DNA from 3 places in the Nitratireductor sp. J20-h4 genome. Region 3 is predicted to be linked to each of the others. Evidence: predicted binding sites of a transcription regulator. Region 3 holds the regulator's gene; each other region holds the start of a gene.

Region 1 (4,648 bases), 1.5 Mb from region 3:
CCGGTGTTTTTCGGCAAGGTCAAGGAATGCCTGAAGCCGAACGGAACCGCAGCCTTGCAGATCATCACCATCAACGAGGACGCCTTCAAGCTCTATCGCAACCGGCCGGACTTCATCCAGCGTTACATCTTCCCCGGCGGCATGCTGCCGACACCGGAGATCCTGCGCAGTCTCGGCGCCGAACAGGGGCTTTCCTTCCTGCGCGAACGGGCTTTTCCGCAGGACTACGCCCGCACGCTGGCCGAATGGCGCGCCCGCTTCTGGGCGTCGTGGGAAAAGATCATGCCACTCGGCTTCGACGAGCGTTTCAAGAAGTTGTGGGAGTTCTACCTGCATTATTGCGAGGCCGGCTTCCGGGCCGAATTCATCGACGTCAGGCAGGTGGTCTACAAGGCCTGATGCGTCGCGGAGGCCGGGTGGCGACGCGCAGCACGCCGGCTGTTGTCCGAATGTGTTAATTGCTTCGCTGTCGGCCCGTTCTGCCGCGCGCACACTGAGACCGTCCCCTGAAAGGAGGGTTTCATGGCGAGCAATCGTTTCAGCGAATATGACTGCAAGGGTCTTACCGAGGTCGGCAAGCTGATCATCGGCTCGGCCGACGCCGTGGTCGCGCAGATGCGATCCTGGTCCAACCATCCCAACCAGGACATTCGCGGCCTGGTGATGAAGTCGCTCAGGATCCTGTTCAAATTCCTGCAGGACATGTGGACCGACGCACGGATGGAATACAGCCGCAAGAGCTGCGGAAGCGGCGATCTGGCCAAGGATATCGGCAGCAACTTCCCCTCGAGTCCGGCCAATCCGCAAGACCCGCTCTGACGGCCTTTCATCCGGGCGCGCCGTAACGCCTGCGAAAGCGGCTCTTGTCGCCGTCCTTGCACTAGAGTGGAAAGATCGTGCTCCTTCAAAGTGTTGGAGCACGATCTCGATTCAATCTCGCAACATCCGCGCCTAAAGCGTGATGCGGTATTGGGCGAAACCGTCGGCGCCCTCGCCGGCGGCCTCGATCGCCACGCCCTTGACGTCGGCGATGAAGTCCTTCGCCTTCGGCCCCGTTTCAAACAGCACGGTCGCGCCGTCCACCGGCGCAAACGACCAGTTGGCGTCGGCGGCCGGGTTGATGGTGCCCTGCTCGACGATGAAGCGCACGATCACGTCGCGATTGGTGTCCGGCGCCTGGAAGATCACCTTGTCCGGGCCGATCTCGGGGAAATTGCCGCCGCCGCCGGCGCGGTAATTGTTCGACGCAACGACGAATTTCTGCTCCGGATCGATCGGTTTGCCGTCGAACGCGAGCGCCACGATCCGGTTGGCGCCCTCGTTGATGAGATTGCCCTTCGGATCGTATTTCGGCGGCTGGGCCAGGTCGATCCTGTAGGTCACGCCGTCGATGACGTCGAAATTGTAGGACGGAAACGTCGCATTGATCAGCGGCTGATCGGCCTTGCCCGGCTCGACCTGGTTGAAGATGCCGGCCGACATTTCCAGCCAGTCCTTGACCTGGGCGCCGGTCACCAGCACCGCCTGGACCGTGTTCGGATAGAGATAGAGGTCGGCGACGTTTTTGATCGCGATGTCGCCCGCCGGCACGTCGGTATAATAATCCGGCCCGCCGCGACCGCCGGCCTTGAACGGCGCGGCCGCCGACAGCACCGGCAGGTCCTTGTACTCGGTCTCGCTCAGCATGTCGGCGATGTACCAGGTCTGCGCCTGGGACACGATCTGCACGGAGGGATCGTCGGCCACCAGCGCGAAATAGGAATGCAGCGGCGCCGCGGTTTTGCCGACGGCGGTGCGCACATAGGCCAGTGTCGCCTCGTGCATGTCGCGGGCCGCGTCCTCGACCTCGGCCTTGCTTTCGACCAGTGGCTTGGCCTTGCGGTCGACGCGCTCGAAGATCGGCCTCGCCTCGCTGGTCGAGGCGCTCACCCGCCAGTTCTTGCCGTCGCGCTCCAGCATCAGGTCGATCAGGCCGAGATGCGAGCCCCAGAACCCGCCCATCACCGCCGGCTTGCCGCCGATCGTGCCCTTGGCGTTGTCGACACCCTCCATGCCCTCGAATTTCGGGCCGGGGAAGTCGAGATGGCTGTGGCCGGTGACGATCGCGTCGATGCCGTCGACGCCGGCCAGGTGCAGCGAGGCGTTTTCGAGGTTTTCCTCGTACTGGGCCGGCCCGACGCCCGAATGCGACAGGGCAATCACGATATCGGCGCCTTCTTCGCGCATTTGCGGCACCCAGGCCTCGGCCGCCTTGACGATGTCGCGCGTCATTGCCTTGCCGGTCAGGTGGCGGGCGTCCCAGTTCATGATCTGCGGCGGCACGAAGCCGATCAGGCCGACCCGGATCGGATGGTCCTGGCCCGCGCCGTCGGTGATCGTCTTGTCGAGGATCACGTACGGCTTGATGAACAGCGTGTCGTCGCGCGCGTTGGCAGCCAGCGACCCTTTGGTCAGGTTGGCGCACACGAACGGGAAGTTCGCGCCCGCCAGCACCTTGAACATGAAGTCGAGCCCGTAATTGAACTCGTGATTGCCGAGCGTGGAGCATTCATAGCCCAGCGTGTTCATGGCGGAGATGATCGGATGCATGTCGCCATCCTTCATGCCGCGCTGATAGGCGATATAGTCGCCCATCGGGTTGCCCTGCAGGAAATCGCCATTGTCGATCAGAATCGAATTGCCGGCCTCGGCGCGGATCCCGTCGATGATCGCGGCGGTGCGCGCCAGTCCCATCGTGTCGTTGGGCCGGTCGGCGTAATAATCGTAGGGAAAAACGTGCACGTGCAAATCGGTCGTTTCCATCAGCCGCAGATGGGCCTGATTGGCACTCGCCCGCGCGGCGAAGGGATGGAGCATGACCACACCGCCCAGTGCTGCCGCACCGGACAGGAATAGGCGGCGGGAAATCGGATGGAGCATTTCGGACATTGTCGTCTCCCTGGATTTCTGGACGGGCGCGCCAAAATAGCTACGTGTCGGGTCGCGGTGTCGCGCGCTTCTTCCAGCAGATTTCGATGACGGTCGCATGACTGCCCCGGAAACGATCGCGAGCGCGGTCCTGTCGCCATCACCAAGACATCGAGTGTCGGTCCGAAATCTGCGCGAGGCAAGGCTGAAACGCAGGCAGGCCGCGATTGTGACGCCGCCCGGCGTCGTTCGGGGCGCGGCGTGTGGCTCAGGTAGCGCTGGTGCGTGAGGCGGCCGGCGCATCGCCCGGCTGCCCGTAGGTCGCCAGGAAATCGGCGACCCCATCGCCCGGCATCGGGCGCCCGAAATGGAATCCCTTCAGGCTGTCGACACCGATGCCGCGCAGGAACGCCTCGTGCTCGGCCGTTTCCACTCCCTCGGCCGTGACCTGCATGCCCAGCGTGCGGCCGATGGTGACGATCGAGCGCAACACGCTGACCGTGCGGTTGTCGGCGGCGCCCTGGCCGACCAGAGACTGGTCGATCTTGATCTTGTCGAACGGAACCTCGCGCAGCGACGGCAGCGAGGAGTAGCCGGTCCCGAAATCGTCCATGGCGACCGTGACGCCGAGCGCGTGCAATTGCGCCGCCACCCGCGCCACCAGATCGACGCCGCCGCGATAGGCGCTTTCGGTGACTTCGAGCTCCAGCCGGTCCGGCGCCAGGCCGGTGGTCTCCAGCACGCCGCGTACCCGTTCTGCCAGATCGCCATGTTCGAGCTGGCGCGGGGAAATGTTGACCGCCACCCCCACGGCCTGCGGCCAACCGGCTGCACAGCGGCAAGCCTCGGCGAGCACCCAGGCGCCGATTTCTCCGATACTTCCGGTCTGCTCGGCAAGCGCAACGACGTTGTCTGGCCTGACAAGCCCGTAGACGGGATGGCGCCAGCGCGCCAGCGCCTCGAAAAGGATCGGCTGCCCGGTGCACGCCAGAACCACGGGCTGGAACTCGACGAAGATCTCCCCGCGCTCGACAGCCTTCCACAGATCGAGCTCAAGCTGCTTCCTGCGCGCGAAGGCCGCGCCGGCCTCGCTGCTGGCCAGACGCACCTGCTCCTTGCCGCGCGACTTGGCGTCGTAGAGCGCGATGTCGGCGAGCTGCATCAATTGCTCGGGATCGCCGCCGTCGTCGGGCAGCACGGCAACCCCGGCGCTCACACCGACCTTGAAGGTTCCGGCCAGGGATTCGACGGGGCGCGCCACCTCGTGCACGACATTCTCGACGATCTCGCGCAGACGCGTGGCGTCCATGTCTTCCTTGATCTCGACGATGGCGGCGAATCCGTCGCCGCCGATCCGCGCCAGGAAGGAATCGCGCGGCAGGAAGCCGGCGATGCGCCGCGTGGTGGTCTGAAGCACGGCGTCGCCGACCGAATGGCCGGCGGCGTCGTTGATCGCCTTGAAATCGTCGAGGTCGAACAGCACCAGCGCGAAGCGGCGCGAACCCGCTTCGGCAAGTCCGCGCGCGCGCGCCAATTCGTGGGTAAAGCGCGCGCGGTTGCCAACGCCCGTCAGGCTGTCGTGATGGGCGAGATATTCGAGCTCCCGCTCCTTGGTTTTCTGCGCGCCGATATCGCGTCCGATACCGCGGAACCCCGCGAAGATACCGTCGCGATCATAAGTCGGTGTACCCGTTATCGACCACCAGCGCTCGTGCCAGTCGATCACCAGAAGCACCGGACA
Region 2 (4,648 bases), 460 kb from region 3:
GTGCCGCGATCATGGTGGCGGCCGGCCTCGCCTTTGCCGGCCTCAATGTCGCCGTGCAATGGGCGAGCGTCACCGCCGGCGCCACCGCGCCGGCGATCGCGTTCTGGCAATACGCCATCGCGCTTGCGCTCGCCGCGCCCCTGGTCTGGCGCGGCGGCGTGCATATCCTGCACACCCGCCACGTTCTCCTGCATCTGGCGCGGGTGCTTCTGGCCGCGGCAGGCGTCCAGCTCTGGGTCTACGGCCTGTCCGTCGTGCCGATCTGGCAGGCGATCGCGCTTGCCATGACCTCGCCGTTCTTCGTCATGGCGGGCGCGGGCCTGGTTCTGCGCGAGCGGGTCGATTTCGCCCGCATCGCCGCCACGGTGGCCGGCTTCGCCGGCGCCATGATCATCATCGCGCCCTGGTCGGAGCGCTTTAGCTATCACGCCGTCCTGCCGGTGCTGGCGGCGGCGTGCTGGGCCGGCACGTCGCTGATCACCAAATATCTGACACGGCTGGAGCCGACCGCCGGCATCACCGTCTATCTGCTTTTGCTGTTGACGCCGATCAATGCCGCGATCTGGCTCGGCTCGGGTTTCGAGATCCCGCCACAGGCCGCCTGGGGCGCGTTGCTTGCCGCCGGCGCCCTGACCGGGCTCGCGCAATATCTATTGGCCTGGGCCTATGCCAGCGCCGATGCCGCCTATCTGCAACCGTTCGACGATTTGAAGCTGCCTTTCAACATCGTCGCCGGCTGGCTGGTGTTCGGCGCCGCGCCGACGCCGGGCTTCTGGCCGGGCGCGGCGCTGATCGTTGCGGCCTCGCTCTATCTGATGCGGCGCGAGCGAACCGGCGCGGGCTGAGCCCGGCACCGTCGAGTGGCGTGCGCCGGGCTTGATCCCCGGCCGGGATGCTGCATCTTGATCGCGAAACGGGAGACAGGCGATGGCTCGAATATCACGGAACGTTTTCATCCAGCCGGAGTGGGCGGCATGAGCGGGCAGTCCGCCTCCGTATTCGATCCCTTGTGGCGGCGGCTGGCGATCATCGCCGTTTGCGCCGGCTGGACGGTGCTGGAATGGATGAACGGCCAGACCGCGTGGGCGCTGCTTGCCACCGCGGCTACCGTCTACGGGGCCTGGAGCCTGCTGATTGCCTGGACTTCGCCGGCGGAGGAACCTGTCGCTTCGGGCGAGCGGCGCGGGGAAGGCGAGTAGCCACCCGACCCGGTGTGGGCGGGCATTGCCGGCAAATAAGACCGCCCCCTCAGGCCATCACCGACAATTCCACCCTGTCGGCGGCGAAACGCGTCTCGGCGAACTGGATCGGCCGGCCCTCGGTGTCGACATTGACGGCGATCGCGACCAGAACGATCGCGCCCGGCGACAGGCGCAGATCGTCGAGGTCGCCGTCGTCGGCGTGGCGGGCCGACACCAGCGTCGATCTGCGGAAATAGTCGGCGACGCCGTAGCGCTGGAACGCCAGCGTGACCGAGCCGAGTTCGCGATAGGTCTCCGCGAACCCGGCGAAGCGGTCGGCGTCGAACCAGCTCGTCGCGCGCGAGACCGGGCGGCCGTCGGCTTCCGAAACCGTGTCCATGCGAACCACCGGCGCGGCGGGCGCCAGAGCGAGCGCCTCGGCCGTGCGCTGGTCGGCGGCCTCCTCGCGATGGTCGAGCAGGTGGCCGCGCCTGTCGCGGGCCTGGTCGCGCAACCCTTCGGAAAACCGGGTGCGGGCGCCGATCGGATAGGTCAGGCGCCGGCGCTGCTCGACGAAGGTGCCACGCCCCTGCTCGGCCCGCAAAACGCCTTCTTCGACCAGCGCGGCGATCGCGCCGCGCACAGTGTGGCGGTTGACGCCGAAATGCGCAGAGAGGGCTGTTTCCGGCGGCAGTCGCCCGTTTGCGCCGAGCCTGCCCTGGACGAGGTCGCGCCGGATCTGATCGGCGATCTGCCGCCACAGCGAAATGCCGCTGCGTCGTTCCATCGTCCTGTCGGGGTTTTTCATCGCCGTTTCGCCCTGTCACGCCAACGTCATGGACACACGCTAGAACACGGTATAATTTGTATGATTGTCTATATCAATAGACGAATATTCACAGCAATGGTCGGATCGGATGAAAACGCAAGACAGGCAGGACGAGGCAAGCCAACCAGCGCGTCGCGACGCCATGGCCGTGATCGCGCGCGCCGACGGCGATGCGCTGCGGCGGCTGTGGGCCGAAGCCGGCTTCGAGGAGCTGGCCGAACTGGTGCGTGGCCCCGAAACCGGGCTGGTGATGCTGCGCGGGCGCATGGGCGGCGGCGGCGCGGCCTTCAATCTCGGCGAGGCGACGGTGACGCGCGCCACCGTGCGGCTGGCGACCGGCGAGGTCGGCCATGCCTACGCGCTCGGTCGCGATCGCGACAAGGTGCGGATCGCGGCCACGGTCGACGCGCTGTGGCAGCGTCCGCAAAGCCGCGACCGGGTCGAAGACAGGATTGTCGCGCCGCTGCGTGCGGCCGGCGCGGCCGCCGACGACGAGCGCCGGCGCGAGACGGCGGCCACCAAGGTCGACTTTTTCACCATGGTGCGCGGAGAGGATTGATGGAATTTTCCACTCGTTCGATTGATGGCGGTTTCGCCGAGCCGGTGATCGCCGCGCAAGGCGTGTTCCGCGCCCTGATGGAGGCCATGGCCCGGCCGGGCACCGTCCACGCCCTGCCGCCGCTGGCCGCCCCGCCCGCGCCGCTGACGGCCGCGGCCGGCGCCGTCGCGTTGACCTTGTGCGATCACGACACGCCGGTCTGGCTCGACCCCGAACTGCAGGGCTCGGCCGAAATCCGCGACTGGATCGGCTTCCACACCGGCGCGCCGTTCGCGTTCACGCCGGCGGAGGCCCATTTCGCCCTCGTCTCACGCCCCGGCGAGCTGATCGCGCTGGAAAATTTCACCCAGGGCTCGCAGGACTATCCGGACCGCTCGGCGACGATAATCCTGCAGCTCGACACGCTTGCGGCGGGCGCGCCGCTGATGCTGGAAGGGCCGGGCATCGAGACCCGCGCGCGGCTGGCGCCGGCGCCGCTGCCGCGCCATCTGGCGACGCAATGGCGGCAAAACAACGGGCGTTTCCCGCGCGGCGTCGACCTCGTCCTGACCGCGCCCGGCGCGCTCGCCTGCCTGCCGCGCACCACCCGCATCGTCGAAACGGAGGGCTAGAAGCCATGTATGTTGCCGTGAAGGGCGGCGAGGCCGCCATCGACAACGCGCACCGCCTGCTCGCCGACCGGCGCCGCGGCGACCGCGACGTGCCGGCGCTCGGCCTCGACCAGATCGTCGAACAGCTCGCGCTCGCCGTCGACCGGGTGATGGCCGAAGGCTCGCTTTACGACCGGGAACTCGCCGCGCTCGCCATCCGTCAGGCGCGCGGCGACATGATCGAGGCGATCTTTCTGGTGCGCGCCTACCGCACCACGTTACCGCGGTTCGGTTATGCAAGGCCGGCCGATACCGGCGCGATGCTGATCGAGCGCCGGGTGTCGGCCACCTACAAGGACCTGCCCGGCGGCCAGCTTCTCGGCCCGACCTTCGATTACACCCACCGCTTGCTCGATCCCGAACTGGCCGGCGACGCGCCGGTCGCCGCGCCGGCGACGCGCGAGGCGGACTCGCAGGCCATGCCGCGCGTGTCGGAAATCCTTGCCCGCGAGGGATTGATCGAGGGTGACGGCGCGCTGGCCGACGACCGCGAGCCCGGCGACATCACCCGCGAGCCGCCGGAATTTCCGATGGAGCGCGATCTGCGCCTGCAGTCGCTGGCGCGCGGCGACGAGGGTTTCCTGCTGGCGCTCGCCTATTCGACCCAGCGCGGTTATGCCCGCTCGCATCCCTTCGTCGGCGAGATCAGGATCGGCGCGCTCGACATCGAGCTCGACGTGCCCGAGCTTCCGTTTCCGGTGCCGCTCGGCCGCATCCAGATCACCGAATGCCAGATGGTCAACCAGTTCAAGGGCTCGGCCAAGGTGCCGCCGCAATTCACCCGCGGCTACGGCCTGGTCTACGGCCAGTCGGAGCGCAAGGCGATGGCGATGGCGCTGTGCGACCGGGCGTTGCGCGCCGGCGAGTTCGGCGAAGACGTTACCGCCCCGGCCCAGGACGAGGAATTCGTGCTCGCCCATGCCGACAACGTCCAGGCGACCGGTTTCGTCGAGCATCTGAAGTTGCCGCATTATGTCGACTTCCAGGCCGATCTCGACCTGGTTCGGCGTATGCGCGCCGAAGCCGAGGCGCGAATGGCCGTCACCGACGAGGCGACGGGAAAGGCAGCCGAATGAGCCGGCTAGTTGTCCTGGTCGGGCGTCCTGCGGCCCAGCGCGCGCGCCCGGTAGCCGCGATAAATCAGATAGGCGGTCAGCACCAGCGCCAGAATGATCGGCAGGATGAGAAGGTCCATGTCGGTCTCCTTTCGAAGGAAACGCCTCATGTCCGATAATGTTGCAGCGTCGCTTGCCGAAGCGCCGTCCTACAATTTCGCCTATCTGGACGAGCAGACCAAGCGCATGATCCGGCGCGCGATCCTCAAGGGCATCGCCATTCCCGGCTACCAGGTGCCGTTCGCCAGCCGCGAGATGCCGATGCCGTATGGCTGGGGCACGGGCGGCGTGCAGGTGACGGCGTCGGTGATCGG
Region 3 (4,648 bases):
CCGTCGCGCCGGATCGCGGATGTAAGGGTTTCGGGGGCGGGCGACGAGGTCGCGATCGGCTTTGCCGACGACGCAATCCTGGCGATGGCGCGCGGCGCGGGTGCGGTCGAAGGCGAGGGCGGCGGTCTGCGCCTGACCAGCGGATCGCAATCCTTGCTGCTGGAGATCGCCGGCGGCACGGTCAAGATCACCGAATTGTCGTCGGGGGAGGCGGGCGGCGCGGTCGGCAAAGGCACCGTGCTGGAGCCGCTGGAGAGCAGTGTGGAGACACCGGCCGACGCTTTACTGCGCACGATCGAGACGGCGGAGGCCAATCGCAAGATCACGGATCGCGAGATCGTCTGGCTCGACCGGCTCGCCGGCGCGGGAAAGATCGAGAACCGCTGGAATACGCTGTTCTTCTTCACCGGCGCCAGTCGCGAGCCGGAACTCGCCGGCATCTGGGGCGCCGTGGTCGGCTCGGCGCTGACGATGGTCGTCACCCTGGCGCTGTCCTTTCCGATCGGGGTCGCCGCGGCGATCTATCTGGAGGAATTCGCGACCAGGAACCGGTTCACCAATCTGATCGAGGTCAATATCAACAACCTCGCCGCCGTGCCGTCGATCGTCTTCGGCCTGCTCGGTCTGGCGGTGTTTCTCAACTGGTTCAGCCTGCCGCGCTCGGCGCCGCTTGTCGGCGGCATGGTGCTTGCCCTGATGACGCTGCCCACGATCATCATCGCCGCGCGCGCGGCGCTAAGGGCGGTGCCGCCGTCGATCCGCGAGGCGGCGCTGGGCATCGGGGCCTCCAAGGTCCAGACCGTCTTCCATCACGTCTTGCCGCTGGCCATGCCCGGCATCATGACCGGGACGATCATCGGCATGGCCCAGGCGCTGGGCGAAACGGCGCCGCTCCTGATGATCGGCATGGTCGCCTTCATCGTCGACATACCCGGCGGGTTCACCGACGCGGCGACCGTCCTGCCGGTGCAGATTTTCATGTGGGCCGATTTTCCGGAACCCGCCTTTCAGCAAAAGACGTCCGCCGCGATTTTGATCCTGCTCGGATTTCTTGTGATCATGAACGCCATCGCCGTCGTGCTGCGCAAGCGCTTCGAACGGCGGTGGTAACGGAGTGAGGACGATGAACATGCTGACCGAAGCTGGTGTTGAACAGCAAATCGCCGACCAGACGGACATTGCCGCGATCAAGATGCGCGGCAAGGGCGTCACCGTTCACTACGGGGACAAGCAGGCGTTGTTCGGGGTCGATCTCGACGTTCCCGAAAAGCAGGTGACGGCGCTGATCGGCCCGTCCGGCTGCGGCAAATCCACCTTTCTGCGCTGTCTCAACCGGATGAACGACACGATCGCGATCTGCCGCGTCGGCGGCGATATTACGCTCGACGGCGAGGATATCTACGACCCCAGGATCGACGTCGTCGAACTGCGCGCCCGCGTCGGCATGGTGTTTCAGAAACCGAACCCGTTTCCCAAGTCGATCTACGAGAACGTCGCCTATGGTCCGCGCATTCACGGCCTGACCAGGAACAAGGCGGAGCTCGACCAAGTGGTGGAATCGAGCCTGCGCAAGGCTGCGCTCTGGGACGAGGTCAAGGACAGGCTGCAGGAGCCGGGAACCGGGCTTTCCGGCGGCCAGCAGCAGCGCCTGTGCATCGCCCGCGCCATCGCCGTGTCGCCCGAGGTCATCCTGATGGACGAGCCGTGTTCGGCGCTCGACCCGATCGCCACGGCCAAGGTCGAGGAGCTGATCGACGAACTCAGGCAGAACTACACCATCGTGATCGTGACCCATTCCATGCAGCAGGCCGCCCGCGTCTCGCAGCGCACGGCGATGTTCCATCTCGGCTATCTGGTCGAGGAAGGGGCGACCGACAAGATGTTCACGAATCCCGACGACAAGCGCACGCAGGACTACATCACCGGCCGGTTCGGCTGACCCGGCGCTTGCGCGTTTTTTCGAATGCAAGGATGAACCGATGGGCGAACATATCGTCACTTCTTTCGGCGAGGAGTTGGAAGGCGTCGACCGCCTGATCCGCGAGATGGGCGACCTTGCGGGGACGATGGTCGCCGACGCCACGCGGTCGCTGTTGTCGTCGGACAATCCGCTGGCGCAGCGGGTCGTGTCCGACGATACGATCATGGACGCCAAGCAGCGCGAGCTCGACGAGCGGGCGATCACGCTGATCGCCCGGCGCCAGCCGATGGCGCAGGATCTGCGCGCGGTGATCGGCGCGATCCGCATGGCGGGCGATCTGGAACGGATCGGCGATCTTGCCAAGAACATCGCCAAGCGTGTCGGGGCCGTCGGCCAGACGACCACCCCGAAAAGCCTGTCGCAGTCGATCGAATCGATGGCGGAGATGGTGCATGCCCAGGCTTCGGGCATCGTCGACCGCTATGTCGCGCGCGACGCCGCGGCGCTCAAGGATCTCAGGGCCGGGGACGAGAAGATCGACATCAAATACACCGCCATCTTCCGCGAACTGCTGACCTATATGATGGAAGATCCGCGCAACATCACCGCCTGCACGCATTTGTTGTTCTGTGCCAAGAACCTCGAGCGCATCGGCGATCATGCGACCAATATCGCCGAGAACGCCTATTATGTGATGACCGGCGAACAACTCCCCATCAACCGGCCGAAGCTCGACGAAACAGCCGTTTCGAGCGCGGCTTCCGAAGCCTGACGGGGTGTCGACTTGGCGATGAACGCTGCGAAGATCATGGTCGTGGAGGATGAGGAGCCGTTATGCGTGCTGCTCAAATACAATCTTGAGGCGGAGGGCTATCAGGTCGAGGTGATCACCCGCGGCGACGAGGCGGAACTGCGCCTGCAGGAAAGCGTGCCCGATCTTCTGGTGCTCGACTGGATGGTCCCGGCGGTATCGGGCATCGAACTGTGCCGGCGGCTGCGCATGCGGCCCGAGACCGAGCGCCTGCCGGTGATCATGCTGACGGCGCGGGGCGAGGAAAGCGACCGCGTGCGCGGCCTGTCGACCGGCGCCGACGACTATCTCGTCAAGCCGTTCTCGACGCCGGAGTTCATCGCGCGCGTGCGCGCGTTGCTGCGACGCGCCAAGCCCGAAGTGCTGTCGAGCGTCTTGAAAGTCGGCGACATCATGCTCGACCGTGAGGCGCACCGCGTCTATCGTGGCAAGAGCGAGATCCGTCTCGGCCCGACGGAGTTCCGGCTGCTGGAATTCTTGATGCAGCATCCAGGCCGCGTGTTCTCGCGCAGCCAGTTGCTCGACAATGTGTGGGGCGAGACGATCTATATCGACGAACGCACGGTCGACGTGCATGTCGGTCGGTTGCGCAAGGCTGTCAATGTCGGCCGGCTGCCCGATGTCATCCGCACCATTCGCGGGGCGGGCTACGCGATCAAGGACGGTTAGAACCGATGGATCGCGGCGTTATTGTGCGCCGCTCGCCTTCCAGCTGTCGGCGTCCGGTGTGTCGGGCGGATACCAGTAGCGCGCCGCGTCGGTCTCGCGCGCAATCAGCACAAAATTGTTGGCGAACACCCGGTAAGGCGCGCTCCATTCGCCGTCCGGCCACTTGACGCGCACCTGGGCCCGTTCGGCGGTGCCCAGCCCGACATGGACGAAACCGGCATGGCCGGAGGCGTGGCCGCCGCCGACCTGAACGGTGCGGTTATAGGTGTTGTTGCCGGCCTTGACCGAAATGAGCGCGCCAACGGCGTGGCGGTTGGGTTCCGGCTGGCTGAGCTCCACGGCCAGGAAATTGCCCATCGGCCTTGTGCCGAACGCCGTCCTGGCGCCGCGATTGCGAAACAGCGACAGGTTCTGCTCGCGATTGACGACGATGAGGTCGAGCATGCCGTCTGCGTTGAAATCGGTGACGATCGCGCCGCGCCCCTTGGTCGGCCGGTCGATACCGGCCAGGTGACCGGCCTCCACGAAGGTGCCGTCCCATTGGCCCAATAGCAGGTTGTCGGGATCGACCGCGGCGAAGTCGGGCATGCGCTCGACATTGCCCTTGGCGATAAAGAGATCGAGCAGGCCGTCATTGTTGAGGTCGGCGAATTCGGAATGCCAGCCGGTCGACGGTTTCAGATCGTCGCTGGCGTAGGGGCGGTGGGCGGTCGCGCCCTTTTCGAAGGCGATGTCGACATAGGCGGGCTCGTCATCGGCGGCCTCTTGGGAGAGTTTTTGCAGCTTGGTGTCGCCCATCGAGGTCAGCGCGTATTCGGGAAAGCCGTCGCCGTCGAGGTCGCCCTCGGCGATGCCCATACCCCAGATCGTCAGGTGCTGCCAGCCTTCGGACTTGCGATAGGCGCGCGGCGGACGGCCGGGCTCGACGCGCCAGAGCTGTTCCTGGCCGCCGCGATAATAATGCCGGTCATTGGTGATGCGCAGCGCCGGCGTGCCCGAGCGGTTCCAGTCGGTGAACAGCATCGACAGCGCGCAATAACCCGGCCTGAGCGCACTGGCGGCGGCATAGTCTGGCCGGGGGCCGGCGCCCGGCCGGTAGAGCCGGTTGTCGTGGCAGGTGCCCCAGGGCGAGCCGGGCGCGCTGCGGTCGACATAATTGCCGAAGGCGAGCGTGGGAAAGCGCCGGCCGGCCTCCCAGCTTGCCGCGAAGGCCGTCGTCCAGGCGCGCGCCCCATCGAAGGCGAAGG

Evidence for each region. Region 3 encodes PhoB, which activates phosphate uptake and scavenging genes when phosphate is short. Its sites were predicted from a motif close to TGTCATNNANCTGTCAT; they were not measured.
Region 1: a site for PhoB is predicted at 3,015-3,031, ahead of ACT2B0_RS10370 (bifunctional 2',3'-cyclic-nucleotide 2'-phosphodiesterase/3'-nucleotidase). Genes of this name have one in related genera too.
Region 2: a site for PhoB is predicted at 2,003-2,019, ahead of phnF (phosphonate metabolism transcriptional regulator PhnF). Genes of this name have one in related genera too.

Annotation. Positions count from the first base shown of each region.
Region 1 is NZ_CM165557.1:2,115,128-2,119,775, forward strand. Features, by position in the region: gene ACT2B0_RS10360 (class I SAM-dependent methyltransferase) at 1-399, shown strand, start outside; gene ACT2B0_RS10365 (hypothetical protein) at 523-819, shown strand; gene ACT2B0_RS10370 (bifunctional 2',3'-cyclic-nucleotide 2'-phosphodiesterase/3'-nucleotidase) at 952-2,928, opposite strand; gene ACT2B0_RS10375 (putative bifunctional diguanylate cyclase/phosphodiesterase) at 3,176-4,648, opposite strand, start outside.
Region 2 is NZ_CM165557.1:4,072,789-4,077,436, reverse strand. Features, by position in the region: gene ACT2B0_RS19730 (DMT family transporter) at 1-845, shown strand, start outside; gene ACT2B0_RS19725 (DUF3329 domain-containing protein) at 975-1,199, shown strand; gene phnF (phosphonate metabolism transcriptional regulator PhnF) at 1,249-1,989, opposite strand; gene phnG (phosphonate C-P lyase system protein PhnG) at 2,099-2,569, shown strand; gene phnH (phosphonate C-P lyase system protein PhnH) at 2,569-3,180, shown strand; gene ACT2B0_RS19705 (carbon-phosphorus lyase complex subunit) at 3,186-4,295, shown strand; gene ACT2B0_RS19700 (alpha-D-ribose 1-methylphosphonate 5-phosphate C-P-lyase PhnJ) at 4,443-4,648, shown strand, end outside.
Region 3 is NZ_CM165557.1:3,608,058-3,612,705, reverse strand. Features, by position in the region: gene pstA (phosphate ABC transporter permease PstA) at 1-1,110, shown strand, start outside; gene pstB (phosphate ABC transporter ATP-binding protein PstB) at 1,124-1,939, shown strand; gene phoU (phosphate signaling complex protein PhoU) at 1,980-2,693, shown strand; gene phoB (phosphate regulon transcriptional regulator PhoB) at 2,712-3,401, shown strand; gene ACT2B0_RS17330 (FG-GAP repeat domain-containing protein) at 3,420-4,648, opposite strand, start outside.